4 regions of the Pseudomonas oplopanacis genome follow, and region 2 is predicted to be linked to each of the others. Evidence: predicted binding sites of a transcription regulator. Region 2 holds the regulator's gene; each other region holds the start of a gene.
What was found. The regulator FliA, encoded in region 2, starts transcription of late flagellar genes. The targets are predictions, from matches to a motif close to CTAAAGTTTNNNNNNNNNNNGCCGNTAA.
Positions count from the first base shown of each region.

Region 1: the regulator FliA is predicted to act here: its motif matches at 2,755-2,782, upstream of ACWKV5_RS19655 (methyl-accepting chemotaxis protein).
Region 3: the regulator FliA is predicted to act here: its motif matches at 4,924-4,951, upstream of ACWKV5_RS14080 (methyl-accepting chemotaxis protein).
Region 4: the regulator FliA is predicted to act here: its motif matches at 4,077-4,104, upstream of ACWKV5_RS13860 (methyl-accepting chemotaxis protein).

Region 1 covers NZ_JBSKHV010000010.1:42,911-50,285, reverse strand. Annotated here, with positions in the region: gene ACWKV5_RS19660 (LysR family transcriptional regulator) at 31-966, shown strand; gene ACWKV5_RS19655 (methyl-accepting chemotaxis protein) at 1,031-2,713, opposite strand; gene ACWKV5_RS19650 (Na+/H+ antiporter family protein) at 2,913-4,229, opposite strand; gene ACWKV5_RS19645 (methyl-accepting chemotaxis protein) at 4,524-6,671, shown strand; gene ACWKV5_RS19640 (sensor histidine kinase) at 6,820-7,375, opposite strand, start outside.
Region 2 covers NZ_JBSKHV010000002.1:661,386-668,760, forward strand. Annotated here, with positions in the region: gene flhA (flagellar biosynthesis protein FlhA) at 1-330, shown strand, start outside; gene flhF (flagellar biosynthesis GTPase FlhF) at 342-1,676, shown strand; gene fleN (flagellar synthesis regulator FleN) at 1,793-2,623, shown strand; gene fliA (RNA polymerase sigma factor FliA) at 2,620-3,360, shown strand; gene ACWKV5_RS07415 (chemotaxis response regulator CheY) at 3,528-3,899, shown strand; gene ACWKV5_RS07420 (protein phosphatase CheZ) at 3,922-4,710, shown strand; gene ACWKV5_RS07425 (chemotaxis protein CheA) at 4,765-7,017, shown strand; gene ACWKV5_RS07430 (protein-glutamate methylesterase/protein-glutamine glutaminase) at 7,067-7,375, shown strand, end outside.
Region 3 covers NZ_JBSKHV010000006.1:14,916-22,290, forward strand. Annotated here, with positions in the region: gene ACWKV5_RS14060 (glycerophosphodiester phosphodiesterase) at 1-876, shown strand, start outside; gene ACWKV5_RS14065 (PepSY domain-containing protein) at 1,030-1,335, shown strand; gene ACWKV5_RS14070 (GAF domain-containing sensor histidine kinase) at 1,463-2,641, shown strand; gene ACWKV5_RS14075 (hypothetical protein) at 2,638-3,075, opposite strand; gene ACWKV5_RS14080 (methyl-accepting chemotaxis protein) at 3,187-4,809, opposite strand; gene ACWKV5_RS14085 (transporter) at 5,084-6,106, shown strand; gene ACWKV5_RS14090 (inorganic phosphate transporter) at 6,381-7,375, shown strand, end outside.
Region 4 covers NZ_JBSKHV010000005.1:336,364-343,738, reverse strand. Annotated here, with positions in the region: gene ACWKV5_RS13870 (hypothetical protein) at 1-359, shown strand, start outside; gene ACWKV5_RS13865 (vWA domain-containing protein) at 416-1,849, shown strand; gene ACWKV5_RS13860 (methyl-accepting chemotaxis protein) at 1,989-3,965, opposite strand; gene ACWKV5_RS13855 (LysR substrate-binding domain-containing protein) at 4,155-5,075, opposite strand; gene ACWKV5_RS13850 (NorM family multidrug efflux MATE transporter) at 5,234-6,628, shown strand; gene ACWKV5_RS13845 (putative bifunctional diguanylate cyclase/phosphodiesterase) at 6,701-7,375, opposite strand, start outside.

The DNA of each region.
Region 1 (7,375 bases), on a different contig from region 2:
CTTTTGCGCAACTCGCACAGCAGGACGAACATGCACGGTCTCAACGAACTCGGATTCAAGGCACTTCGGCTGTTTGTCGCCGTGCTCGACCACGGCAGTTTTTCCGAAGTGGCGCGGCGCGAGGGCCTGGCGCCCTCTTCGATTTCCCGGCAGATCCAACTGATGGAACAGGCCCTGAGCCAGCAATTGCTCTACCGTCACACCCGCGCCGTCACGCCCACCGAAGCCGGGCGCATGCTCGGTCATCATGCGCGACTGGTGCTGGTGCAACTGGAGGAAGCCGAGCAAGCCTTGCAGGAACAGCAAAGCGAACCGAGCGGACTGGTGCGGATCAACGCCCCGGTGGTGTTCGGCCAACGGCACCTGACGCCGTGGCTGGGACAATTGTGCGAGCGCTATCCCAAGTTGCAACTGGATATCCAGCAAACCGACCACTACATCGACCCGCTGCAAGAAGGCGCCGACCTGCTGTTTCGCATCGGCCCGCTGCACGACTCCAGCATGCAGGCACGGATCCTCGCGCCGCACCGCTTTCAAGTCGCCGCCAGCCCGGCCTATCTCGAACGCCACGGCACGCCGCAACGCCCTGAAGACCTCGCGGCGCATCAATGCCTGGCCTACAAAGGTGCGACCGGCTTGCAACGCTGGTTTTTCCGCAAGGATCAGCAAGACTGGACGCCCTACTCCGTCAAAGGCCCGATCACCGGCAACCACGCCGACACCCTGGTTCAAGCGGCTGAACAAGGGTTGGGGCTGGTGATGTTTCCGTCGTGGCTGATTGGTGAAGCGGTGCGCGAAGGCACGCTGGTGCCAGTGCTGGGGGACTTTCAGGTATCCAACAGCCTTGAGCCGCAGCAGATTGCGGTGTTATGGCCGGGCAGCCGACGGTTGTCGGTGAAGGTGCGCACGGTGATTGATTTCTTTGTCGAGTGCTTTGGGCCGATTCCGTACTGGGACAGACCGTAATCACCTGTGGCGAGGGAGCTTGCTCCCTCGCCACAAAGGCTCGCTCCCACCGGTTTTGTGAGTGTCAGATACGGAACTGGCCGACCAGTTTGCCGAGGCGCTGGCCGAGGTCTGCCAGGCTGCGCGACGTCTGCGCACCGAGTTGGGTTTCATCCGCCACATTGTCCACGGCAACCGCGATCTGATGCACGCTGCGGTTGATCTCTTCCGCCACTGCCGTTTGCTCTTCCGCAGCGCTGGCGATCTGTGCGTTCATCGAATTGATAGTGCCGATCAACTGCGCCATGGTGTCCAGCGAGGCGCCCGCCTCATTGGCCTGGGCGGAAGTGCCGTCACCCGCTTCACTGGAACGGCGCATGGCTTCCACCGCCGATTGGGTCCCGGCCTGCAAGCGGTCAATCATGCTCTGGATTTCCTGGGTGCTGATCTGCGTGCGACTGGCCAGCGCCCGCACTTCATCGGCCACCACCGCAAACCCGCGGCCTGCTTCACCGGCGCGTGCCGCTTCGATGGCGGCGTTGAGCGCCAACAGGTTGGTCTGATCGGCAATCGAACGGATCACCCCGAGCACGCTGACAATCGACGACACGTCTTTTTGCAAGCTGTCCAGGGATACGCCGCTGCTGCGGATGTCGTCCACCAGCGCATGAATCTTGACGATGCTGCCCGCGACCACGCGTTTGGCGGCCTGACCTTCTTCGTCGGTCTGCTGCGCCGCGACTGCCGCGTTTTGCGCACTTTTGGCCACTTCCTGCGCCGCTGCCGACATTTCGTTGATCGCCGTGGCGACCTGATCGGTCTCGTGACGTTGACGCTCCATGGCCTGGTCTGAGCGCTGGGCCTGATCGGACACCTGGTTCACCAGCCCAGTCAGTTGTGTGGTCATTTCGGTGATCTGACGCACGAGGCTGTGGATCTTGTCGACAAAACGGTTGAACGAGCCCGCCAGTTCGCCGAGCTCATCCTGGCTGGTGATGGTCAGGCGACGGGTCAGGTCGCCCTCGCCTGCAGCGATGTCATCGAGGTTGGCTTTCATCATGTTCAACGGGCGCAGGATGGTGTTGGCCAGCAGCATGCCGACCGCCGCGATCACCAACAGCACCACCACGGCAATCCCGACGATGCTCAGCAGCACGCCTTCCATGCGCTCCTGAACCTTGGCTTCCACCAGCGCGACTTGCGCTTCGATGCCGTCGAGGTTGACCGACGTACCCACCGCCATGTCCCACTTCGACAGGTATTCGGTGTAGCCCAGTTTAGGCACCAGCACTTGGGTGTTGCCGGGCAGCGGCGAGCTGTATTGCAGGTAGTGCGTCCCGTCCTTGGCGACTTTCACCAGGTCGCGGTTGACGTAGACGCCGTTCGGGTCGCGGTTGTCCTTGAAGCTCTGGCCCACGCCTTCGGGGCTGTTGGCCTTGAACAGGCGAACAGTGTTGGAGTCGTAGCCGAAGAAGTAGCCTTCCTTGCCGTAGGTGATGCTCGACAGCAACTTGATCACCTGCGCCCGCGCGGCATCATCACCGGGGGCGGCGGCGTCGTAGAGCGGTTTGATCGTGGTCATGGCCACGGCCACGTAGCTTTGCAGAGTGGCCTTGGCGTCGTTGAGCAGGCGCTGGCGCGTTTCCTCGACTTCCTTGTGCGCCTGTTCCTGAAGCACGAACAGCGTGGTCAGGCTGATAACCAGGGCAAAGAGCAACACCGGAAGAACGGCAAGGGACAGGACTTTAGCCTTCAGGCTCATGCGCATGACGGTTCACTCTTTTGGTTTTGTTGGCGTGGTTAAAGGCTTTAACGGCACGCCGGGCCAAAAGTTGAGCGCGGTCCCCTGTGGGAGCGAGCCTGCTCGCGAAAGCGGTGTGCCAGTCGATGTTGATGTTGACTGATACACCGCTTTCGCGAGCAGGCTCGCTCCCACATTTAGTCCACTGTGATGAGGAAGAACGGGGTTAGAGAATCATCGCAGCCACCCAACCAAACGCCAGCAGCGGCAGGTTGTAGTGCAGGAACGTCGGGACCACGGTGTCCCAGATGTGGTGATGCTGGCCGTCGATGTTCAAACCCGAGGTCGGGCCCAGCGTCGAGTCAGAGGCTGGCGAGCCGGCGTCACCCAGGGCGCCGGCCGTGCCGACGATGCAGACGATGGCCAGCGGGCTGAACCCAAGCTGCACGCACAGCGGCACGAAAATCGCCGCCAGGATCGGCACGGTGGAGAACGACGAACCGATGCCCATGGTCACCAGCAAACCGACCAGCAACATCAACAGGGCGCCGATGCCCTTGCTGTGGTTGATCCACGAGGCCGAGGATTCCACCAGCGTCTGCACCTGGCCGGTGGCTTTCATCACTTCGGCAAAGCCGGAGGCGGCGATCATGATGAAGCCGATCATCGCCATCATCTTCATGCCTTCGGTGAACAGGTCGTCGGTTTCACGCCACTTCACAATGCCCGACACCGAGAAAATCAGGAACCCGGCCAGGGCGCCGATGATCATCGAGTCCAGCAGCAACTGAATAATGAAGGCCGCCACAATGGCCACGCCCGCGACCATCAGGCTCAGCGGGTTGTACTGCACCGCGACCTGTTCGACTTGCTCGATTTTTTCCAGGTCATAGACGCGCTTCTTGCGGTAGCTGAAAAACGCCACCGCCAGGCCGAACACCATGCCCAGCGCCGGAATGCCCATGGCGTGGGTGACATTGATGCCGCTGATGTCCACACCGCTGCGGGCGACGTTGGCCAGCAGAATCTCGTTGAGGAAGATGTTGCCGAAGCCCACCGGCAGGAACATGTACGGGGTGATCAAACCGAAGGTCATCACGCAGGCAATCAAGCGGCGATCCAGTTGCAGCTTGGTCAGCACGTATAAAAGCGGCGGTACCAGCAGGGGGATAAAGGCGATATGTATCGGCAGAATGTTCTGCGAAGCGATGGCCACCACCCACAGCAAACCGATCAGCAGCCACTTGACTTGACCGCCACCGCTGGCGTGTTGCCGATCGACCATCGCCAGGGCCTTGTCCGCCAGGGCATGGGCCATGCCGGACTTGGCAATCGCCACGGCGAACGCGCCGAGCAGGGCATAGGACAACGCCACCGTCGCCCCGCCGCCGAGGCCGCTGTTGAAGGCTTTGAGCGTGGCGTCGATGCCCAGGCCACCGGTCAGGCCACCCACCAGCGCGCCGACAATCAGCGCGATCACAACGTGCACGCGGGACAGGCTGAGAATCAGCATGATGCCGACCGCGGCGATTACAGCATTAATCATCGTTACCTCAAGGCAAGCGAAATGAGCTCAGCCGGCAGTCTGCGAAGAGCCGCCAGCGGATTAAGGAATGGGTTTTATTAGAGGGCGCGCACTGTGCCGCAGAGTGGGCTCGGTGTCAAAGCGCGAGGGTCTGGCGATATGTAACGGACAGTGAACCCCCTCGCCACAATAGTGCCCCCCTTTCACCACAGCCAATCGCGGGTTTCGATATTTGCCAAAGGGATAAAGAAAGCAGATTTGCGGCCGCTACAGTGCAAAGTCTCAGATATTTATCGAATAAAGGACGTCTCCATGTCACTAAGACAACTTTCCATCCAATGGAAAATCACCCTGTTGGCCGGGCTTTGCCTGGCCGGCATCGTGACCCTGCTGGTGGGGCTTTCGCTGTACCGCATGGAGCACAGCTCCGCGATGGTGAAAGCCTCAAGCATGGAGATGCTCACCGAAGCCGCCCAGGCGCGCATCGAATCCCAGGGTGAAAACCAGGCGCTGCTGATTCGCCAGCAGTTCATGGACGCCTATCAATATGGCCATGGTTTCTCGCGTCAGGTGCTGTTCCTGCGCGATCAGGCGGAAAAGCGCTTCCTGGACGCCTTCGACCTGCGCGAAGACCTGACCCGCCAGGTCAAGTCGGCTCTGCAAGCCAACCCGGAACTGCTCGGCCTGTCGCTGGTGTTCGAAGCCAATGCGCTGGACGGCAAGGACGAACTGTTCACCGGCCAGGCGGAGCTCGGCAGCAACGACAAGGGCCGTTTCGCCCTGTACTGGTCACAGCCGACTCCGGGCAAAGTGAAATCCATGGCGCTGCCGGAAAGTGACATGGCCGACACCAGCACCGGCCCCAGCGGCGAACCGGCCAATGCCTGGTTCACCTGCCCGCGTACGTCGCTCAAGCCGTGCGTGATCGAACCGTACTTCTACGTGATCGACGGCCAGAACGTGCTGATGACCAGCATCGTGTTCCCGCTGATGGTCAACGGCAAAGTGATCGCCTCGCTGTCGGTGGACATCAACCTCAACAGCCTGCAGGCCATGAGCCAGGGCGCGAGCAAAAAGCTCTATGACGGCCAGACCAACGTCAGCATCCTCAGCCCGGTCGGTTTGCTCGCCGGCTACAGTGCCGACGCCAGCAAACTCAGCCAGCGCCTGGACAGCGTGGACAAGGCCAACGGCGCCGAGCTGATCCGCATGCTCGCCGGCAGCAGCAAAACCGAAAGCCTGCACAACGATCACCAGTTGAAAGTGCTGGCGCCGTTCCAGCCGATTCCCGGTGGCAAATCCTGGGGCGTGCTGCTCGACGTGCCGGAAAAAGTCCTGGTCGGCCCGGCCGAAATCCTGAAAAAACAACTCGACGACAGCAACACCACCGGCACTCTGGTCGAGCTCAGCCTCGGCGTGCTGGCCGCATTGATCGGCCTGTTACTGGTGTGGCTGATGGCCCGCAGCGTGACCAAACCGATCCTTGGCGTGGCCCATATGCTGGAAGACATCGCCAGCGGCGAAGGCGACCTGACCCGGCGCCTGGCCTATGACAAGAAGGACGAACTGGGCCAGTTGGCCGGCTGGTTCAACCGTTTCCTCGACAAGCTGCAACCGATCATCGCCGAGGTCAAACGCTCGGTGCAGGACGCACGCAGCACGGCGGACCAGTCGTCCGCCATCGCCACCCAGACCAGCGCCGGCATGGAGCAGCAATACCGTCAGGTCGATCAGGTCGCCACCGCGTCCCACGAAATGAGCGCTACCGCCCAGGACGTCGCCCGCAGTGCCGCGCAAGCCGCGCAGGCGGCCAAGGATGCGGATCAGGCGACTCGCCGCGGGTTGACCGTGATCGACCAGACCACCACCAGCATCGACCACCTCGCCGCTGACATGAGCGCGGCCATGGTGCAAGTCGAAGGGCTGGCGGCGAACAGCGAGAAAATCGGTTCGGTGCTGGAAGTGATTCGCGCGATTGCCGAACAAACCAACCTGTTGGCTCTCAACGCTGCCATCGAAGCCGCCCGTGCCGGTGAGGCCGGACGCGGTTTTGCCGTGGTCGCCGATGAAGTGCGCAATCTGGCGCGCCGCACTCAGGAATCGGTCGAGGAAACCCGCCTGGTGATCGAGCAATTGCAAAGCGGCACCCAGGACGTGGTCGGCTCGATGAACAACAGCCATCGTCAGGCTCAGGGCAGTGTCGAACAGGTCAGCCAAGCCGTGACTGCGCTGCGCCAGATCGGCGATGCAGTGACCGTGATCAGCGACATGAACCTGCAGATTGCTTCGGCGGCGGAAGAACAGAGCGCCGTGGCGGAAGAGATCAATAACAACGTGGCAACGATTCGCGACGTGACGGAATCGCTGTCGGGGCAGGCGAATGAATCGGCGCGGGTCAGCCAGTCGCTGAACAGCCTGGCGAATCAACAGCAGAGTCTGATGGATCAGTTCCGGGTCTGACCCGGCTATCGCGTCAGCTGAAGATCAAAATGTGGGAGCGAGCCTGCTCGCGAAAGCGGTGTGTCAGGTAACAGAGATGTCGACTGACACACCGCCTTCGCGAGCAGGCTCGCTCCCACAGGGGATTTTTGGTGGGGTTTGGATTGGGTCAGCGTTTGGGGAGTTCGATCACGACCTTCAACCCGCCCCACTCGCTCTCGTCCAGCCGCAACACCCCACCCCACGTGTCGACGATGTCGCGCACAATCCCCAGCCCCAACCCGTGCCCATCCGTCTGTTCATCCAGCCGCGTACCGCGACTGAACACTTGCGCCCGCTGGTCCTCGGGAATCCCCGGCCCATCGTCTTCCACGCTCAACTCAAACCCGTCTGCCGTCTCGACCACGCTCAAGCGAACCTCGGCATCCGCCCATTTACAGGCGTTGTCGAGCAAGTTACCGAGCAGTTCAAGCAAGTCCTCACGGTCCCACGGCAGCTGCAAACCGGCCGGTGCGCGGTAGCTGAGCGCCAGGTGCTCGCCATGAATCATGTTCAACGTCGCCAACAGCCCCGGCAGTTCTTCATCACAATCAAACAACGCCCCCGGCAGCGCGTCGCCGGACAATCGGGCGCGGTTGAGTTCGCGGTTGAGGCGTTGCTGGACCTGTTCCAGCTGCTGTTTGAGGATCTTGCGCAACTCGGGATGAGCGTCGAGTTTTTCGCTG
Region 2 (7,375 bases):
GGCACTGACTCCGAGCTACCAGTGATCACCCTGGAGCCAAGGTTGGAACAGATATTGCTCAATAGTCTTCAGAAGGCAGGACAAGGCTCGGAAGAGGGCGTTCTGCTGGAGCCAAGCATGGCAGAGAAGCTGCAGCGCTCGTTGATCGATGCGGCGCAGCGTCAGGAAATGCAAGGTCAACCGGTGATTCTGCTGGTGGCCGGCCCGGTTCGCGCCATGTTGTCGCGATTTGGCCGACTGGCAGTCCCGGGTTTGCATGTGTTGGCTTATCAGGAAATCCCTGACAACAAGCAAGTGACCATCGTTGCGACAGTAGGGCCCAACGGCTGAGGTAGTGGTTTATGCAAGTTAAGCGTTTTTTCGCCGCCGATATGCGTCAGGCCATGAAACTGGTTCGTGATGAGCTGGGCGCCGATGCCGCCATTATCGGCAATCGCCGGATTGCCGGTGGTGTCGAGCTGACGGCTGCGCTGGATTACAAATTGTCGGCGCTGGCCCCGCGTGTTCCGAACATGGAACTCGAGGATGAGCTGCGCAAGACCCAATCGCGCATCGTCACTGCCCAGGCTGAATTGAGCCTGCGTGGCGATGGCGAGACCGAAGGCGACAAGACCACCAATCGCCAGTTGTTCGCCGGCCTGCCACTGACCGCTGCCGAGCCACTAATCGAACCGACCTACGCCGAACCGCGTCGCTCCGCGCCTGCTCCGGCACCGGCTGCTGGCGGCGTGGATCCACGTGCGTTCGACTCGATGCGTTTCGAGCTCAACAGCCTGCGCGAACTGATGGAAGTACAGCTCGGTTCGCTAGCCTGGAATCAGCTGCAAGGTAGCCGTCCGGCCCAGGCCAACCTGTGGCGTCGCCTGCAACGCATCGGCCTGTCCGGCCCGTTGTCGCGCGATCTGTTGGCGATGATCGGTGATATCGATGAGCCTCGTCAGGCCTGGCGCATGTTGCTGGCGCACCTGGCGCGGATGATTGCTACCCCGGAAGTCGAGCCGCTGGAAGAAGGCGGCGTGATTGCCATGGTTGGTCCTGCCGGCATGGGCAAGACCACCACCCTGGCCAAGCTCGCAGCCCGTTACGTGCTCAAGTACGGCGCGCAGAACATCGCGCTGGTGAGCATGGACAGCTTTCGCATTGGCGCCCAGGAGCAGCTCAAGACGCTGGGGCGCATTCTCAATGTGTCGGTGACCCACGTCGATCCGGGCCAATCGCTGGTTCAGGCGCTGGAGCCACTGCTGCGCAAACGCGTGGTGCTGATTGATACCGCAGGCCTTCAGGCCAGCGATCCAGCCCTGCGCATGCAGCTCGAAAGCCTGGCCGGGCGTGGCATCAAATCAAAAAATTACCTGGTGCTCGCAACCACCAGCCAAAAACAGGTTCTAACAGCCGCTTATCATAGTTACAAACGCTGCGGGCTCGCTGGCTGCATCCTGACTAAACTGGATGAAACGGCAAGTCTCGGCGAGGTGCTGAGCCTGGCGATCAGTCATGAATTGCCGGTGGCGTACCTGACCGATGGCCCGCGGATCCCGGATGATTTGCATCTGCCGCGCCGTCATCAGTTGGTCAGTCGCGCCGTAAGCGTACAAATGCAGGAAGAACCCAGCGAAGAAGCCATGGCTGACATGTTCGCTGATATTTACCACAGCCCGACCAAGCAGGTTGGCTAAGGTAGTAATGAACAGTTTTTGTACCTACATCGATGGTCTGCCATGCATTGTTCCATTTGCGAACGCGCAGCCAGTAATGTGGCCTCCGTCTATGCAAGACAAGGTAAAGAAATAACATGGGCAGCATGCATCCCGTACAGGTGATCGCGGTGACCGGCGGCAAAGGTGGCGTCGGCAAGACTAACGTGTCAGTGAATTTGTCGCTGGCCCTGGCTGAGCTCGGCCGTCGCGTCATGCTGTTGGACGCTGACCTGGGCCTGGCGAACGTTGACGTCCTGCTGGGACTGACACCCAAACGTACCCTGGCCGACGTGATCGAAGGCCGCTGCGAGCTGCGCGACGTTCTGTTGCAGGGCCCGGGCGGTATTCGAATCGTTCCGGCCGCGTCTGGCACCCAGAGCATGGTTCATTTGAGCCCGGCTCAACACGCCGGACTGATCCAGGCCTTCAGCGACATCGGCGACAATCTCGACGTATTGGTGATCGACACCGCTGCGGGCATAGGTGACTCGGTAGTCAGTTTTGTTCGCGCAGCGCAGGAAGTCTTGCTGGTGGTCTGCGACGAGCCGACCTCGATCACCGACGCCTACGCGCTGATCAAACTGCTTAACCGCGATTACGGCATGAACCGCTTCCGCGTCCTGGCCAACATGGCCCAGAGCCCGCAAGAAGGTCGCAACCTGTTCGCCAAGTTGACCAAGGTCACCGACCGCTTTCTCGACGTGGCCTTGCAATACGTCGGCGCGGTGCCTTACGACGAAAGCGTGCGCAAGGCTGTGCAGAAACAACGTGCCGTGTATGAAGCCTTCCCGCGTTCCAAGTGCGCCCTGGCGTTCAAGGCCATCGCGCAGAAAGTTGATACCTGGCCGCTGCCTGCCAACCCGCGCGGGCACCTTGAGTTTTTCGTCGAGCGCCTCGTGCAACAGACCGCAGGACCCGTCCTATGACAGCCAGTGGCTACAACCTCTACAAGAAGTCGGCACGTGACGCGCAGTACGAGCTGATCGAGCGTTACGCGCCACTGGTCAAACGCATTGCTTACCACTTGCTGGCCCGTCTGCCGGCCAGTGTCCAGGTTGAAGACCTGATCCAGGCCGGGATGATCGGCCTGCTTGAAGTGTCGACCAAATACGACGCCAGCAAAGGCGCAAGTTTCGAGACGTACGCGGGCATACGAATCCGCGGCGCCATGCTCGATGAAGTACGCAAGGGGGACTGGGCGCCACGCTCGGTCCACCGAAATACCCGTATGGTCAGTGACGCAATTCGCTCTATTGAAGCTAAAACCGGCCGTGACGCTAAAGATCACGAGGTTGCGGCCGAACTCCAATTGAGTCTCGACGATTATTACGGGATTTTGAACGACACCCTGGGCAGCCGCTTATTCAGTTTCGACGATCTGTTGCAGGACGGCGAACACGAAGGGCTGCATGAGGATGGCGCGAGTGCTCATCTCGAGCCGTCACGCGATCTGGAAGATGAACGCTTCCAGGCGGCGCTGGCGGACGCGATTGCCAATTTGCCGGAGCGCGAGCGACTGGTGTTGGCGCTGTACTACGACGAAGAGTTGAATCTCAAGGAAATCGGTGAGGTCCTGGGGGTCAGCGAATCGCGGGTCAGCCAGTTACACAGCCAGTGCGCGGCCCGTTTGCGGGGGCGTTTGGGGGAGTGGCGAGCGCGCTGAAGGCAGTGTGGGGACACTGCGAACGGGGCTGGTGCGGATTTGAACGGCACCGGTCGCGATCTGTTGTGCTCCAGACAGTCATCGAGTGAATTGCCGAATTGATTGAAATGGCGCGTCCAGGTGCTGGGCGCGTTTAAGACTGCTTGGAGGTCGAATTGGACAAGAACATGAAAATCCTCATCGTTGATGACTTCTCAACGATGCGGCGGATCATAAAAAACCTGTTGCGTGACCTTGGGTTCACCAACACGGTCGAGGCTGACGATGGCACTACTGCCATTCCGGTTCTCAACAGCGGGAGCATCGACTTTCTGGTAACGGACTGGAACATGCCTGGCATGACCGGTATCGATCTGCTGCGCCACGTGCGCGCCGATGAAAAGCTCAAGCACCTGCCAGTGCTGATGGTGACCGCTGAAGCCAAGCGCGAGCAGATCATCGAAGCGGCCCAGGCCGGCGTAAACGGCTATGTGGTCAAACCCTTCACGGCCCAGGCGTTGAAAGAAAAAATCGAGAAGATTTTCGAACGCATCGGTTGATCCACTGCGCCACGGGGGAGCTATGGAGCATAAAGAATCTTCACAGGGCGATTTTGAATCGACCCTGAAAAAACATGCCGTCGAACTGGTCGCCAGCCTTGAAAAAGGCAGGTTCGGCGAGGCTGTGCAACTGATCCATGAGCTCAATCAGACCCGTGACCGTGGCCTGTATCAGGAAGTGGGCAAGCTCACTCGCGAGCTGCACAGCGCGATCGTCAATTTCCAGATTGACCCGAACATGCCGCAAGCCGAGGAAGTGTCGCAAATCACGGACGCCACCGAGCGCCTGGGGTATGTGGTCAAGCTGACCGAGGCCGCGGCCAACCGCACCATGGACCTGGTGGAAAGCGCCACGCCGCTGGTCAACAGCCTGAGCGAAGAAGCCCAGGCGTTGAGCACGGACTGGAGCCGGTTCATGCGCCGCGAAGTCGGGGCTGAAGAGTTCCGTGAGCTGGCCCGCCGCGTCGACGGTTTCCTGACACGCAGCACCGAGGACAACCGCACGGTGTCGAGCAACCTCAACGACATCCTGCTGGCTCAGGATTACCAGGACCTCACCGGTCAGGTGATCAAGCGCGTGACCCAGTTGGTCACCGAAGTTGAAAGCAATTTGCTCAAGCTCGTCCTCATGGCCAGCCAGGTAGACCGCTTTGCGGGTATCGAACATGACCGTGAATCGATGCTCGCCGAAAAAGATCCACAAAAACATCTCTCTCAGGGTGAAGGTCCGCAGATTCATGCCGATAAAAGAGAAGACGTTGTGTCCGGTCAGGACGATGTGGACGATTTGCTATCCAGCCTGGGATTTTAGCGTTTCAGCATTCTAGGTTTTTTAGGTTTTTAGACCTGTAGGAGCACCCCCTTAATGAGCTTCGGCGCCGATGAAGAGATCCTTCAGGATTTCCTGGTTGAGGCCGGCGAGATTCTAGAGCAACTGTCCGAACAACTGGTCGAGCTGGAAAGCCGACCGGATGATGCGGACTTGCTCAATGCAATTTTTCGCGGTTTTCACACTGTAAAAGGGGGCGCCGGCTTCCTCCAGCTCAACGAGCTGGTGGAGTGCTGCCACATCGCCGAGAACGTGTTCGACATCCTGCGCAAGGGTGAGCGTCGCGTCGATTCGGAACTGATGGACGTGGTCCTCGAAGCGCTGGACGCGGTGAACAGCATGTTCGGCGAAGTCCGCGAGCGTAGCCCGGTCACCGCTGCGACACCTGAATTGCTGGAGGCCCTGGCCCGTCTGGCCGAGCCGCAAACCGCAGATGAAGCTGCACCGGTTGCTGAAGTGGTTGAAGCACCTGCCGCCGAAAGCGAATCGGGCGACATCACCGATAACGAATTCGAACAACTGCTGGACTCGCTGAATGCCGTCAAGGCTCAGGCCGAAGCGCCAGTGGCTGCACCAACGCCTGCCAGCGATGCCGCTGCCAGCGACGAAATCACCGATGCCGAGTTCGAGTCATTACTCGATCAACTGCACGGCAAAGGCCAGTTCGCCGTCGACGCCGTGGCCCCAGCGCCAGCGGCACCGGCTGCGCCGAAAGCGGCGGGCGACAGCTCCGACATTACCGACGACGAATTTGAAGCTCTGCTCGATCAGCTGCACGGCAAGGGCAACTTTGCGGTGGATGCGCTGGAGTCGGCCATTGCTTCGGTACCAGCTACACCTGCGCCAACCGCAGCGGCGGCGGGCGGGGATCTGATCTCCGATCACGAGTTCGAATCGCTGCTCGACGAATTGCACGGTAAAGGCAAGTTCACCGACGTGGCGACAGGCTCTGTTGTCACTGCTGCGGCGCCCGTTGCCAAGGCAGCGGCACCCGTGGCCAAGGTGCCAGATCCAAAAGCCGAGGCACCGAAAGTCGAGGCGTCGAAACCGGTTGCCGCCGCTGCACCGGCCCCGGCCCGTGCTCCGGCTGCGCCGCCGCCGGAAAAACCGGCGAGCGAAGCCGAGACCACCGTGCGGGTCGATACCGCGCGTCTCGACGAAATCATGAACATGGTCGGCGAACTGGTACTGGTGCGTAACCGTTTGGTTCGCCTGGGTGCCAACAGTGCCGACGAGGCCATGTCCAAGGCTGTGTCGAACCTCGACGTGGTCACGGCTGACCTGCAAACCGCGGTCATGAAGACCCGGATGCAACCGATCAAGAAAGTCTTCGGACGCTTCCCGCGTCTGGTTCGCGACCTGGCTCGCCAGCTCAAGAAAGAGATCAACCTGGAACTGGTCGGCGAAGAAACCGACCTCGACAAGAACCTCGTCGAGGCCCTGGCCGACCCGCTGGTCCACTTGGTGCGCAACGCGGTCGACCACGGCATCGAGTCGCCGGAAGAGCGCGAAGCCTCGGGCAAGTCCCGTGGCGGCAAGGTGATCCTTGCAGCGGAACAGGAAGGCGACCACATCCTGCTGTCGATCAGCGATGACGGCAAAGGCATGGACCCGCACGTCCTGCGTTCCATCGCGGTAAAACGCGGTGTGATGGACAAGGACGCGGCGGATCGCTTGAGCGACACCGAGTGCTACAACCTGATTTTCGCGCCTGGGTTCTCGACCAAGACCGAGATCTCCGACGTGTCGGGTCGTGGCGTGGGCATGGACGTGGTGAAAACCAAGATTTCCCAGCTCAACGGTTCGATCAACATCTACTCGACCAAAGGCCAGGGCTCGAAGATCGTCATCAAGGTCCCGCTGACCCTGGCGATCATGCCGACGCTGATGGTCATGCTCGGCAACCAGGCGTTTGCGTTCCCGCTGGTGAACGTCAACGAGATCTTCCACCTCGACCTGTCGACCACCAACGTGGTGGACGGTCAGGAAGTGGTGATCGTGCGCGACAAGGCGCTGCCACTGTTTTACCTCAAGCGCTGGCTGGTCAGCTCCGCCGCTCACGAAGAGCAGCGCGAAGGCCATGTGGTGATCCTTTCGGTGGGCACGCAACGGATCGGCTTTGTCGTCGATCAGTTGGTGGGCCAGGAAGAAGTGGTCATCAAGCCATTGGGCAAAATGCTCCAGGGAACCCCGGGCATGTCGGGCGCCACCATCACCGGTGACGGCCGCATTGCGCTGATTCTCGATGTTCCGAGCATGCTCAAGCGTTACGCCACGCGGCGTATTTGATTCTGGTGGAGCGGGGCGACTGAGCCTCGCTCCGTCTAACGGAGTGTTTATGGCAGTCAAAGTCCTGGTGGTGGACGATTCGGGGTTTTTCCGCCGCCGCGTCTCGGAAATTCTTTCAGCGGATTCGAATATCCAGGTCGTCGGAACGGCGACCAACGGAAAAGAGGCGATCGATCAGGCCCTGGCCCTCAAGCCGGACGTGATCACGATGGACTACGAAATGCCCATGATGGACGGCATCACCGCCGTGCGACACATCATGCAGCGCTGCCCGACGCCGGTTTTGATGTTCTCCTCGCTGACGCACGAAGGCGCCCGGGTGACCCTCGATGCGCTGGATGCCGGCGCCGTGGATTTC
Region 3 (7,375 bases), on a different contig from region 2:
TTTGCCCTGCACGACAACAACCTGCAACGCACCACTGACGTCGCCACCCGATTCCCTGATCGCAAGGACAGCCCGGCCAACGCGTTCACCATGGCCGAGTTGAAAACCCTCGACGCCGGCAGTTGGTTCAACACGGCTTACCCGGATCGCGCGCGTCCGTCCTACGCCGGGCTGAAAATCCTGACCCTGGACGAGATCATCGACATCGCCCAAGGCAACCCGCTGCACAAGCCTGGCCTGTACATCGAGACCAAGGAGCCGAAGCAATTCCCCGGCATCGAGCGCGACCTCAAGGACAAGTTGCAGGACCGTGGCTGGCTGAGCCCGGCCGGTTCGAAACTGGCGAAAAGTGATCTGGCGGTCGGTCAGGGCAAAGGCAAGGTGGTGCTGCAAACCTTCGAGAAGAGCAGCCTTGAACTGCTGGAAAAAGAAATGCCGAAGGTGCCGAAGATCCTGCTGCTGTGGGTCGGCGAAGGCAGCATCGAGCCGAAATCCAAGGTGACGTTCGCCGAGTCCGGCGACAAGGACAAAGCCACGTACTACGCCAAGCAGGAACCGAAAGACAAAGCCGAATTCCAGCAATGGGTCGAGTACGCCAAGGCTCAGGGCGCCATCGGCACCGGCCCCTCCGCCGCGCTGACCCAAGGTGGCGACCAGAGCTATTCGGACCTGATGAAACCGTGGATGAACCAGTTCACCCACGATCAGGGTTTGTTGGTGCACGTGTACACCATTGATGACGCGGTGGATTACCAGAAAGTGACGGATGCCGGGGTGGATGGGATCTTTACTAACCGGGCGAGTGAGTTGTTGAAGTTTTACAAGCGGCCGGCGGCGGGGACTGTTGCGCAGTTGCTGCAGAACAACGGGTATTGATTCGGGACCGCGGTGCGGCTATCGCGGGCAAGCCACGCTCCCACAGGATTTGTGCAGAACCTGTGAGCGATGGCTTTCTGGAATTAAGGATGAATTAAGTTGCCATAGCTAATCTGGCGTCACTTAAACGGAACAACCCAAGGAAAGAACCTCATGAAAACATTGACTGCCCTGTTCACCGCCGCTGCCCTGACCCTCACTGCTGGCCTGGCCCAGGCTGACGTTCGCGTCGATCAGATCCCTGAGCTGGTCAAGAGCGGCAAGATCAAGCCGCTGGAAGAAATGAACCAGGCAGCACTGAAACTGCACCCGGGCGCGACCATCACCGACACGGACCTGGACAACCACTTCAACGGCTACGAATACGAAGTTGAACTGCGTCTGGCTGACGGCACGGAATGGGACGTCGATTTCGATGCCGCCACCGGCAAAGTCCTGAGCAACAAACAAGACAAGTAATCTGAACTGATAAAGCCGCACGATCTCCAAATCGTGCGGCTTTTTTTGCATCCCGAATTCAGAGCGCGCCAACACGCCGCCAGCCCGCTAGAATCGGTCCACGGTGTTCACGCAGGGATTGATCGAGATGGGGCAAACAGCGGCAGCAGACATCGCCACGATCGGTCGGATCAGCGCGGTGCCGGCGATCCTCCAGGTCATCCGCGAGCTGACGGGCCTGCGCTTCTGCGCGGTGGCGCGTGTGACAGAAAGCTCCTGGACCGCTTGTGCCGTACTCGACCAACTGAATTTCGGCCTGCAGGTCGGCGGTGAGCTGGACCTGGTCACGACCCTGTGCCACGAAATTCGTCAGGCCCACCAGTCGGTGGTGATCGACAAGGCCAGTGAAGACCCGCTCTACCACAATCACCACACACCGCGTATTTACCAGTTCGAAAGCTACATCTCGGTGCCGATCTTCCGCACCGACGGGCGTTTTTTCGGCACCATCTGCGCGCTTGATCCCAACCCGGCGCCGCTCAAATCCAGCACGATCCAGAGCACCATGGAATCCTTCGCCCGGATGCTCGCGCTGCAAATCGAAGCTGAAGAAAACCAGCAGCACACCGAAGCGGCGCTCAAGCAGGAACGTGAAACCTCGCAACTGCGCGAACAGTTCATCGCTGTGCTCGGCCATGACTTGCGCAACCCGTTGTTTGCCATCAGCGCCGGCGCCGAAATGCTCCTGCGCAAACTCCCTGAGCCGGCCAATCAGCAACGGGCCCGGCACATCCTTACCAGCGCCCAACGCGCCACACGCCTGGTCGATGACGTGCTGGATTTCGCCCGTGGCTCCTTTGGCAGCGGCATTCCGGTGAACATCGAACCGTGCGCGGATCTGGATGCGGTACTAGGGCATGTGATTTCCGAGGTTCAGAGTGTTCACCCGGACCGGGTCATAACCTCGTCCATCGGCGATTTGCACAACGTCGCGTGTGATCGCGAGCGGGTCGCCCAGTTGCTGTCCAATCTGGTGGCAAACGCGGTAGCCCACGGCGATCCCCAAGGTCCGGTCGAGGTCGATGCGCAGATCAACGAAGGGCATTTCATCCTGAGCGTAAAAAATCAGGGGCTGATTGCCGAGGACGCATTGGCGTATCTGTTCCGCCCCTACTCGCGACCGGCCAGCGATACGCCGCAGACCGGCCTCGGGTTGGGCTTGTACATTGCCAGTCAGATTGCGCAGTCCCACGGTGGAAAACTGGACGTGGTCTCGACTGCGCAACAGGGCACGACGTTTACCTTCAGCCTGCCGGTGCAGGCTTAGGCGCTGGTACTGACCAGCGAACCCGACGTGCTCGAATCGGAATCCTGCAACGCCTGCAACAACGCCGCCGTCGCCGTCTGCAACGAACCCGCCGTGGTCGCCACCTGCGATTGAGCCGCCGCGACATCAGCCGCTTTGGCGTCCGCATCTTCCTGTTTCGCCTGGGCCGCTTGCAGCTGTTGCTGTTGTTCCTGCATCTGCTTTTGCAGCTCGGCGATTTGCTTGCGCAAGGTTTTCACTGCATCGGATTCTTCACTGCTGCTGGAACTGCTGTCGCTCGACGCGGGAGCGCCACCGGCGGCCACTTTAGTGTCGTCGGAAGGCGTAGCGGTGGTGGCGGTGACGGAGGTGTCGGCGGCGGGATCGCTGATCGCGGTTTTGCTGGTGGAAGTGGTGAGGGTCTGGTTGATCGATACCGAGGTGATGCTGACCATGGGATTTATCCACTGTGGGTGTTGGGTATCTCCCTCATCGACATGGCCAAGCCGCACTTGAGATCGAGTGTGTACCGACTTGGTAAGCGAGCCGGTACACAGCCGTTGGCCTTACGCGCTCAAACGCGCCGTCACGTCATTCAACTGCGACGACAAGCCGTGCAGGTTGTGGCTTGCCGCTTCGGTGCGTTGCACGTTGTCCAGATTGGTACTGGCGATGCTGGTGATCTCGGTGAGGTTGCGCGAGATGTCCTCGGCGACCGAGGTCTGCTCTTCGGCAGCGGTGGCGATCTGGCGGTTCATGTCGCGAATCGCTTCGACCGCCTGGGTGATGCGCTCCAGCATGGCGCCGGCCTCGGTCACTTGCTGCACACTTTCTTCACTGCGTGACTGCCCGCTTTCAATCGCCTGCGCCGCGTCCACCGCACCGGTTTGCACAGTCTGGATGATCTGGTTGATCTCGATGATCGACGCCGCCGTGCGCTGGGCCAGGCTGCGCACTTCATCGGCGACCACCGCAAAACCACGCCCGGCTTCACCGGCACGGGCCGCTTCGATGGCGGCGTTGAGCGCGAGCAGGTTGGTCTGTTCGGCGATGCCGCGAATCACTTCCAGTACCTTGCCGATACGGCCGCTGTCAGTTTCCAGCTGACGAATGACCGTGGCGGTGTTGGCGATTTCGCCGCGCATCTGGGTGATGGTGTGGATGGTGCCCTGCATGACTTTTTCGCCCTGCTGCGCGGACTGGTCAGCGTCGTCGGCAGCGCGTGCGGCATCGGCGGCGTGGCGGGCCACTTCTTGCGCGGTGGCGGACATTTCGTTCATCGCCGTGGCCACCTGATCGGTGCGGTTGAACTGCTCGTTGGTGCCACCCGCCATGAGAGTGGCGATGGAGTTCAGTTCGCCGCTGGCGCTGTCCAGGTCCTTGGCGCTGCGCTGCAAACGGCTGAAGGTGTCGGCGAGGAAGTCACGCAGGGTATTGGCGGCGACCGCCAGTTTGCCCAGCTCATCCTGACGGGTGCTGGCCACGCGATCGGCGAACTTGCCTTGGCTGAGTTGCGCCACATAGTCGATCAGTTTGCGAATTGGTTCGACCAGGTTGCGGTTGACCAGCCACAGGCTCAACAAACCAACCAGCAAGCCCGAGGCGAGCATCACGATGATCCCGAGCAACACGGTGCGGTCAGCGTCGGCACTGATCAGCTTCGACTGCTCGGCGCCCTGCTTGCGCAGTTCGGCGACCAGTTCGCTCATCTGATCGCTGGCGGCGCGGTCCACGCCTTTGACGGCGCTGTCGCCAGCAGTCGGGTCGGCACCGGCAGCGACGTAGGCATCGCGGCCCTTCTGATAAGCAGTGCCAAGCAAGCGGTGTTCATCACGCAGGCGTTCGATGCGGGTCTTGAGTTGCGGCTCGATGCCCTTCTGCCCGGCCAGTTCACCGAGGATGCTTTGCACATCGCGCTGACGGTCTTCGAATTGCTTCCAGTATTTGTCCAGGTCCGCCGGTTGCTTGCCGCGCAGCAGGACGTTTTTCCATTCCTGAACCTGCACCTTGAATTGCAGGTTGGCTTCATCGATCAACTGGGAAGTGTGCAACGGGCCATCGATCAGGTTCGCGTAGCTCTGAACACCGCTGGACAGGAAGTGAAAGCAAGCCAAAGCGATCAGCAACATCGCCAGCAGGCTGCCGCTCAACAAAGCGAGGATTTGTGCTCTCAGGGATTTTTGCAGCATCGAGTGATACTCATGACAGGGGTGAGACACGCCGCAACAAGGCGTGAAAGGTGTCCGGACATCCCTGTCTGCGACCTTGGCTCGTGGCCAAAGGCGCGCACGTTAACGTAAGCGGGATCGGCGTGCCAGAGCGGTTCTTTAATCGATTCCGACCGTCGGTAGCGCCACTATTTGGCCTTCATCAAGCTGTCACATCACTGTCAAAAATCCTTGCGATGATGCGGCTCAAGTGAACCTGTAAAGCCCGCGACAGGCGCCTTCCTTGCGAGCACTCATGAACCACAGCATCGACCAAAGCCATCGCGACACGGATCTGTTCGGCCTGCTCTACGGGTTCAGTTTTCGCCCTGGTGAACGCGGTCGCGAGATCGATTCGGCCAGGGCGCTGCAATGCCTGCAACAACCCGACGACAGTGAAGAATTCCTCTGGCTGCACCTGAACCTGGCGCACGCCGCGTGCGAGCGCTGGATGAAAAGTCATCTGGAATTGCCGGACGAGTTTTTCGAAGCGCTGCACGAAGGTTCGCGCTCGACGCGTATCGAACACGTGGATTCGGCCTTGCTGGCGGTGGTCAACGATGTGGTGTTCAACCTCAGCAGCATGGTCTCCTCGGATGTCTCGACGCTGTGGGTGTGCGCCCGCAGTCGGTTGATCATCAGCGCGCGTCTGCAACCGCTGCACTCGGTGGACAAGCTGCGTTCCTCGGTGAAGGCCGGTGAATGTTTCCGTTCGCCGCTGGAATTGCTCGTGCACTTGCTGCGCGATCAGGGCGAGGTGCTGACGCAAATCGTGCGCAAGACCAGCCTGAGTGTCGATCAGATCGAAGATGAATTGTTGTCCTCGCGGCTGTCGACCAACCGCGCCGAACTGGGCGCCAACCGCCGGGTGCTGGTGCGCCTGCAACGCCTGCTTGCGCTGGAACCGGGTTCGTTGCTGCGCTTGCTCAATCGGCCGCCGCAATGGCTGCAGAAGGAGGACGTCAAGGAGCTGCGCAAGTCCACCGAGGAGTTTGCGCTGATCATCAACGACCTCACGGCGCTGGGTGAGCGGATCAAGCTGTTGCAGGAAGAAATCGCCGCCAACCTCAACGAGCAGAGCAACCGCACACTGTTTACGTTGACGGTGGTCACGGTGCTGGCGTTGCCGATCAACATCATTGCCGGTTTCTTTGGCATGAACGTTGGCGGCATCCCTCTGTCCGGAGACCCTGAAGGGTTCTGGATTCTGGTGGCACTGGTCGCGACCTTTACCGTGCTGGCCGGACGCTGGGCGTTTCGCAAGCGCCAGGATTACTGAGCCTCAAAGCACCACCAATCCCCTGTGGCGAGGGAGCTTGCTCCCGCTCGGCTGCGAATCAGTCGCAAAACCTGCCAACACCGTTTGACTGAAGAAAGTCGGGGGCCGCTTCGCTGCCCAGCGGGGGCAAGCTCCCTCGCCACAGGTCGTGCCTGGCCAAGTGAATTCTGATTAACGGACAAGCAAAAACCCCAAACCCTGACCTGACGCAGTCTCTCTGTAACAATTAGCAACGACTATCACTGACACACCTACCTCATCAGGATTGTCCGTTATGGCTACTCCTTCCTACCCCGCCGATGCTCAGGCGTCCGCTAGCAGCAGCGCCAGACCCCAATTCGATAAAAAACCCGGCGTGTTCACGCTGGTGATTTTTTTCGGCGTGCTGGCCATCGGGTTGTTGTTCACCGCTTACAGCCTGATGCACGACATGCACGAACTCGGCACAGTGGTGACCACCTGGACCCCGTTTCTGCTGCTGGGCGTGGCGCTGCTGATCGCCCTCGGCTTTGAATTCGTCAACGGTTTCCACGACACCGCCAACGCCGTGGCGACAGTGATCTACACCAACTCGATGCCGCCGAATTTCGCGGTGGCGTGGTCCGGGTTTTTCAACTTCCTCGGCGTGCTGCTGTCCAGCGGCGCGGTGGCATTTGGCATCATTGCCTTGCTGCCAGTGGAACTGATTCTGCAAGTCGGCTCCTCTGCCGGTTTTGCGATGATCTTCGCCCTGCTGATCGCCGCGATCCTGTGGAACCTCGGCACCTGGTGGCTGGGTTTGCCGGCCTCGTCTTCGCACACGCTGATCGGTTCGATCATCGGCGTCGGCGTGGCTAACGCGCTGATGCACGGCCGTGACGGCACCAGCGGCGTGGACTGGGCGCAGGCGACCAAGATCGGTTACGCGTTACTGCTCTCGCCGCTGGTCGGCTTTGGTTTCGCCGCGTTGCTGCTGTTGGCCCTGCGCGCGTTCGTCAAGAATCGCTCGCTGTACAAGGCCCCCGAAGGCAACACCCCGCCACCGTGGTGGATTCGCGGCATGTTGATCGTGACCTGCACCGGCGTGTCGTTTGCCCACGGTTCCAACGATGGCCAGAAAGGCATGGGCCTGATCATGTTGATTCTGGTCGGCACGCTGCCCATGGCTTATGCACTGAACCGCACGATGCCGGCAGACCAGGCGTTGCAGTTCGCCGCCGTCGCGGAAGTCACCCAGCAAGCGCTGGTCAAGGCTGCACCGCAACCGGCCCCGGCCGACCCGCGTCCGAT
Region 4 (7,375 bases), on a different contig from region 2:
TCAAGCAGAAGGAACTGGCCCTGAGCGAGTCCCGCCAGCAAAACGCGATGTTCCGTCAGGTGTACGAGAACATTCAGGCCCAGCAGCTCAGCACCAAGACTGACCTGGCCAGCCAGCAGAAAGCCCAGGCGGCGCTGAATCAATCGCTGGGGCAACTGCTGAGCTCGCTCAAGACCCGGCATGCCAATGAAAGCTCGGTGCAGAAGCAGATTGCCGGCCTGGAGCAGCAGCTCAAGGCTTCGCAAGCGGCGCCAATGACCAAATCGACGCCCGCAACCCTGGCGGCCAAGCAGCAAGAGCTGAAGGCGTTGCAGAAGAAGGTCAATCAGCTGCAATTCAGCCTCGGCTACGAAGAGTAACTTTTCACCCCGCTGGCCTCTCGATGGAGGCCTGCACTTTTTCAGGAATCGTCGTCATGCAGCGGGTCATCAGGGATGCGCAAGCCACACCGGAGGGGATGAGTGCGCTGCAAGCCAAAGTCGCCCTCATCCAGAAACACTTTCCGCCGACCGTCGCCAGCCTGTTTGCCATCCCGCGGATGGGCAGCGGTGACGTGCTGGAATGGTGGACCGAACTGGGTGGCCAACCCACGCCCTACGCCGACCTCAACGAGGACGCGCAACGACGTTTGCTGGAAACCTATGAAGTGCGTCAGACGTCCCTCGGACAGCTGGCGGACGAACTGCAACGACGCGGTCAACCGACCGAAGCCGAAGGCCTGCGCAGCCTGCTCGGCACGCCTGAGCTGGACAAACTCTACAGCCTCAACGGTGAGCCGTTGGTGGTGCGCTGGCACCAGCGTCCGCCCAAGCCGATCGTGCCGCCGGTGGTTCCCGTGGTGCCGGTCGTACCGCCATCGCGTCGTGGCTGGTGGATCGCGGCGGCCTTGCTTGCGCTGCTGTTGCTGCTGCTGGCGCTGTGGCTCTGGTGGTTCCTGCACCGTGAACCGGTGGTCGTGGCGCCACCGGTTGCGCCGGTCGCGCCAGTGGTGACGCCTGTCGAGAAACCGGTTGAGCCCGTTCCCGAGCCTGTCGTAGAACCGGAACCTGTTCCGGAACCAGAACCGGTGCCCGAACCAAAACCAGTGCCGCCACCCAAGCCGGTCCCGCCTCCAAAACCGGCCGCGCCGCCACCGCCACCGCCACCACCGCCGCCACCTCCAGCCCCGACGCTGGACAACTACGCGTGCCGTAAAAAAGCGCCGGATGCCGTGCCTCCGCAATTTGTGGTGGTACTCGACACCTCGGGCTCGATGGACTTGAACATCAGGTCGGTGAAATCCGATGAGGACTGGTTCTTCGGCAATGAGATGAACAAGTACCTGGACGTGAACCGCACCCGGGCGATCTTCGCCAAACCCAGTCGCATGGACGTCGCCAAGGACTCGCTGGCCGGCATGATCAACGGGCTCGATCCGAAGATCGACACGCGCCTGATCACCTTCGCCGGTTGCGAAAGAACACCGGACCAGGGCGTGTTCAGGTTCGGCGACCGTCAGCGGTTGATCAACGGGATCCGCGGCCTGGTGCCCAACGACGGTACACCGCTGGCCGACAGCCTGGCCTATGCGGCGAGCACGGTCGACGGGCGCAATAACGATGCGGTGATCGTGATGTTTGTCGACGGTGAGGACGGTTGCCAGAAAGACGCTTGCGCGGTGTCCCGCCGAATCGCCAGGGAACAACCGCGCCTGAGGGTCAACGTAGTGAAAATCGGCGCCGGTGGCCCGTCACGCTGCATCGCTGAAAACACCGGTGGCCGGGTTTACAGCAGCACCAATGCGGCAGAACTGGGTAGCCAGCTGAAACAGGCGACCAAGGAAGTGTCGAGCAATGCCAAGTGCGACTAGCCGGGGATTTATCCTGAATTGAGGTGATCCCATTCGCGAGCAGGCTCGCTCCCACAGGGGTTTTGTGTCGATCACAAATCCAGTGTGGGAGCGAGCTTGCTCCGGGCGGCGTTCCGACGAAAGCTATTTCAGCGGCGCCTCAACGAAACCGGTCAACCTCCTGGCGCAAGTCCGCCGCCAGGCTTTCCAGTTCCTTGGCCGTCACCGCCAAGTTCGACACCACCTCACGCTGCTCACTGTTCGCCAACGCAATACTCTGCAGGTTGCTGCTCAGCAACGTCGCAGTGCTGCTTTGCTCCTGAGTCGCGGTGGTAATCGCCGCAAACTGCTGACCGGCGGAACGGCTCTGCTCATCGATCCGCGCCAGAGCTGAAGCCACATTGGCGTTACGCGACAGGCCTTCCTGCATCAACACATTGCCCTGCTCCATGGTGCTGATGGCATTGCCGGTTTCCTGCTGGATGCTGCTGATCATCCCGGAAATTTCGTCAGTGGCCTGACGAGTGCGCGACGCCAGGTTACGCACCTCATCGGCCACCACTGCAAAGCCACGGCCCTGCTCACCGGCGCGGGCCGCTTCGATGGCGGCGTTCAGCGCCAGCAAGTTAGTCTGCTCGGCAATCGCGGTAATCACGCCAACGATGCCGCCGATTTCCTGTGAGCGCTGGCCCAAGGTGTTGATCACCGTCGCGGTGCTGTTCAGCGCACCGGCGATTTGCTCCAGCGATGCAGAGGCTTCGTCCATCGAGGTACGACCGATCTGGGTTTGCTGGGCGTTTTCCTGGGCCAGGCGCTGAGTGCTGCCCATGTTGTCGGCAATGTTCAGGGACGTGGCGCTGAATTCCTCCACGGCGCCGGCCATGCTGGTGATCTCGCCGGACTGCTGCTCCATCCCTTCATAGGCACCACCGGACAGACCGGACAATGCCTGGGCGCGGCTGTTGACCTCGGCCGAGGCCTTGCGGATGTGCTCGACCATGGTCGACAGGGCCTGGCTCATCTGGTTGAACGCGCGGGCCAGTTGACCGATCTCGTCATTGCTCGCCACGTTCAGGCGCACGCTCAAATCACCGGCGCCCAACGCTTCGGCCTGACGCACCAGATCACCCAGCGGCGCGAGTTTACTGCGCAGCAACCAGACGGCCGATCCAACCGCAATCAACATTGCCAGCAGACTGCCGATGGCCAATTGAATGCCGACACTCCAGGTCACCGCGCTGATTTCAGCTTTTGGCATGCTCGCCACGACCGACCAGGGGCCGCCATCGAACGGCACGGACACGCTGTAGAAATCCTCGGATTTGTCGCTCCAGAACTGGCCTTTGCCCGGTGTCTTCGCCAGCCCGACGATGGCCGGGACGGCTTGATCCAGTGCTTGCACACCCGAAATCGGCACCAGCCATTTGCTTTGCTCATCGAGCAACGCCAAGGAGCCGGTCTGGCCGATACGGAAACGCTTGAGGTTGTCGAACTGCGCGTTCTGCGCGTCGGTGTAGTCGAACCCGACGAACAGCACGGCAATCACTTTGCCACTGCTGTCGCGCACGGGGGTGTATTGCGTCATGTAGGAGCGGTCAAACAGCAAGGCGCGACCGACGTAGCTCTGCCCCGCCATCAAGCGTGCATACGCCGGGTGAGCATGATCGAGCAGCGTGCCGATGGCGCGGTTGCCGTCCTGTTTGGTCAGGGAAGTGCTGACCCGGATGAAGTCTTCGCCGCTGCGCACAAACAACGTCGCCACACCGGCGGTCATTTGCTTGAACTCGTCGACTTCCTTGAAGTTGTTGTTCAACACTTCGCTACCCAGGTGCAAGCCCGGGGTCTGCGTGCCCGCCACGGCCACCGGCTCATCCGGATGCACGCTCAGACCGACGCTGAAACGCTTCTCGAACAGACCGGCCAGGCGCTGGGTGCTTTCACGCAAGGTGCCGTGAAAGGTGCTCAGCTGATCGGCCAGCAACCGGGCTTCACTGGCCAGGTGCTCTTCGCGGGTGGCGAGGTTGGCAGTGTCCAGCGAACGCAGGGCGAACACGGTACTGCCAGTGATGACAATCGCCAGTATCACGGCAAGCGCAAGACCAAGCTGTGAGGCGATCCGGGCACGGGGTTGAGACATGACAGCTCCTGGCCGAGCAACCTGATCCTGCTTGATCGGGCTGAACACTCAGCAAAATTTTCCAGATAATGGGGAAAAGCGTCGAACCTGCACGAAGGTTCCACCTGCAGATTTTCGGCGGCAAAACTGAATACTTGAGTAATTAGCAGGGATATGGCGCAAGGCCTCTACTGCGAGGGCTCTATCGATTCAGCTCAGACGCTGCACAACCGGCAAATCCATAGCCCGGACTTCACCCAGCAGGAAATCGCTGAGCCGGCGCAAACGTTCACCTCCGGGGCGGGTTTTCGGCCAGACCAGGTAGTAATTCTCACCGCTGGCCACCGCCGTCGGCCACGGCAGGCTCAGGCGTCCCTGCGCAACATCCTCCGCCACCATCAGCAAATCCCCCATGGACACGCCGTAGCCGCGAGCGGCGGCGATCATGCCCAATTCCAAGGTGTCGAACACCTGGCCGCCCTTGAGCGAGACCTGATCGGTCAGGCCCATGCGGTCGAGCCAACTGCGCCAGTCACGCCGATCCGGTGTCGGGTGCAACAACTCGGTGCTGGCCAGGCGCGTGACGTCCCACGGCTGATCGTTCAGCAGATTCGGCGCGCCGACGGGGATCAGCTCCTCGGGGAACAGCAGCGTGGCCTCCCAGTCCGGCGGAAAATGCCCGCTGCTGAGGATCACGGCGCAGTCGAACGGTTCCTGGTTGAAGTCCACCGAGTCAATGTCCATCCAGGCGCTGGTCAGCTGCACTTCATTGCCCGGTTGCAGGTGCCGGAAACGGCTGAGCCGCGCCAGCAGCCAGCGCATGGTCAAGGTCGACGGGGCTTTCATGCGCAGGATGTCGTCTTCGGCGCGCAAGGTATTGCAGGCGCGTTCCAGGGCGGTGAAACCGTCACGAATGCCCGGCAGGATCAACCGCGCCGACTCGGTCAGTTGCAAGTTGCGCCCACTGCGGTGAAACAACCGACAGGCGAAGTGCTCTTCGAGGGTACGGATATGCCGGCTCACCGCGCTTTGAGTGATCGACAGTTCTTCAGCCGCGCGGGTGAACGAGCTATGCCGCGCCGCCGCTTCAAATGCGCGCAAGGCATACAAGGGAGGAAGACGACGGGACATGAGGAAAGCTCCTATAGCGCAATCCGGCTACCGTAGCAGAATCTGTCCAGCATGAGTCTGACTCATGCTACCCATCCTTTTTATCCCTTTGTGTTAACCCCGTGAAGCGCCGAGAATCGACGCTTTCTAGACCTCTTTGATAATCGAGCGTGATGACCATGAAGCATCCAGCGCGTATTGAACTCTGGGCCATCCTGCGGCTGGCGGGGCCGCTGATTGCCTCGCAGTTGGCGCACATGCTGATGGTCCTCACCGACACCCTGATGATGGCGCGCTTGAGCCCCGAAGCGTTGGCCGGCGGTGGTTTGGGTGCGGCGACTTACTCGTTCGTGTCGATTTTCTGCATCGGTGTGATTGCGGCGGTCGGCACGCTGGTGGCGATTCGTCAGGGCGCGGGCGACATTGTCGGCGCGGCACGACTGACCCAGGCCGGATTGTGGCTGGCGTGGTTGATGGCGCTGGTGGCCGGGTTGTTGCTGTGGAACCTCAAACCGGTGTTGCTGCTGTTCGGCCAGACCGAAACCAACGTCCACGCTGCCGGGCAGTTCCTGACGATCCTGCCGTTCGCCCTGCCCGGTTACCTGAGTTTCATGGCGTTGCGTGGTTTCACCAGCGCCATCGGCCGCGCAACGCCGGTGATGGTCATCAGCCTCGGCGGCACCGTGGCCAACTTCCTGCTCAACTATGCGTTGATCACCGGCATGTTCGGCCTGCCGAAAATAGGTTTGATGGGCATCGGTCTGGTGACGGCGATTGTCGCTAACTTGATGGCCGTGGCGCTGGCCCTGCACATCCGCCGGCATCCGGCGTATGACGCCTATCCGTTGCGCCAGGGCCTGTCGCGGCCGAACCGGCAGTACCTGAAAGAGTTGTGGCGCCTTGGCCTGCCGATTGGCGGCACGTACGCGGTGGAAGTCGGGCTGTTTGCGTTCGCGGCGCTGTGCATGGGCACCATGGGCAGCACGCAACTGGCGGCGCACCAGATCGCCCTGCAGATTGTGTCGGTGGCGTTCATGATTCCGGCGGGGATGTCTTATGCGATCACCATGCGCATCGGCCAACATTACGGCGCCGGGCAGTTGCTGGATGCGCGGTTGGCCGGTCGGGTCGGTATTGCCTTCGGCGCGGCGGCAATGCTGGGGTTTGCGATGGTCTTCTGGCTCCTGCCGAATCAGTTGATCGGCCTGTTCCTCGATCACAACGACCCGGCATTCCGCCCGGTGATTGAATTGGCTGTGAGCCTGCTGGCGGTGGCGGCGTGGTTCGAGCTGTTCGATGGCACGCAAACCATCGCCATGGGCTGCATACGCGGGCTCAAGGACGCCAAAACCACGTTCCTGGTCGGGTTGGGCTGTTACTGGCTGATTGGCGCACCGGCCGCATGGTGGATGGCCTTCCACTTGCACTGGGGGCCGACCGGAGTCTGGTGGGGGTTGGCGCTGGGGTTGGCGTGCGCGGCGGTGAGTTTGACGCTGGCGTTTGAATGGAAGATGAAGCGGATGATTCGGCAGGAGCCTCAATCCCAAGGCTTCAAGATCGCTCAGGCCGAATGAAATCCCGCGAGCATGTATGGCGAGGGATCTTGCTCCCTCGCCATACATGCTCGCTCCCTCAGGGGTATGTGGTTAGTTCACGACTTCCAGCACTGGCAGCTGATCGCTGCCGTAGGTCAGGTACTCAACCAGATCCGCCAGCGGCAACGGCTTGCTGATCAGATACCCCTGCACTTGATCGCAACCAAACCCGCGCAACAGATCCAGTTGTTCCGCGGTTTCCACGCCTTCCGCGACGACCTCAAGATTGAGGTTGTGCGCCAGGTTGATCATCGCGTGGACCAGTTTGCGGTTCTCTTCACGTTCTTCCATGCCACCGACAAAGCTCTTGTCGACCTTGAGCAAGGCGATCGGCAGGCTGTTGAGGTGCACGAAGGACGAGAACCCGGTGCCGAAGTCATCCAGCGAAAAGCGCACGCCCAAACGTCCGAGGGCGTCCATGGTTTGCTTGACCAGATCGCTGCGGCGCATCACCGCGGTTTCGGTCAGTTCGAACTCCAGCCACTGCGCTTCGACGCCGCGTTCGGCAATCAACCGGCTCAGCGTGGAGAGCAATTGACTGTCCTGGAACTGCCGGAACGACAGGTTGATCGCCATGTGCAGCGCCGGCAGACCCTGTTCGCGCAAGGCCTGCATGTCCCGTAGCGCACGGGAAATCACCCAGTAACCGAGCGGCACGATCAAACCGCTTTGCTCGGCCAGCGGCACGAATTCGCTCGGTGGCAGCAAACCGCGCTCGGCATGGCG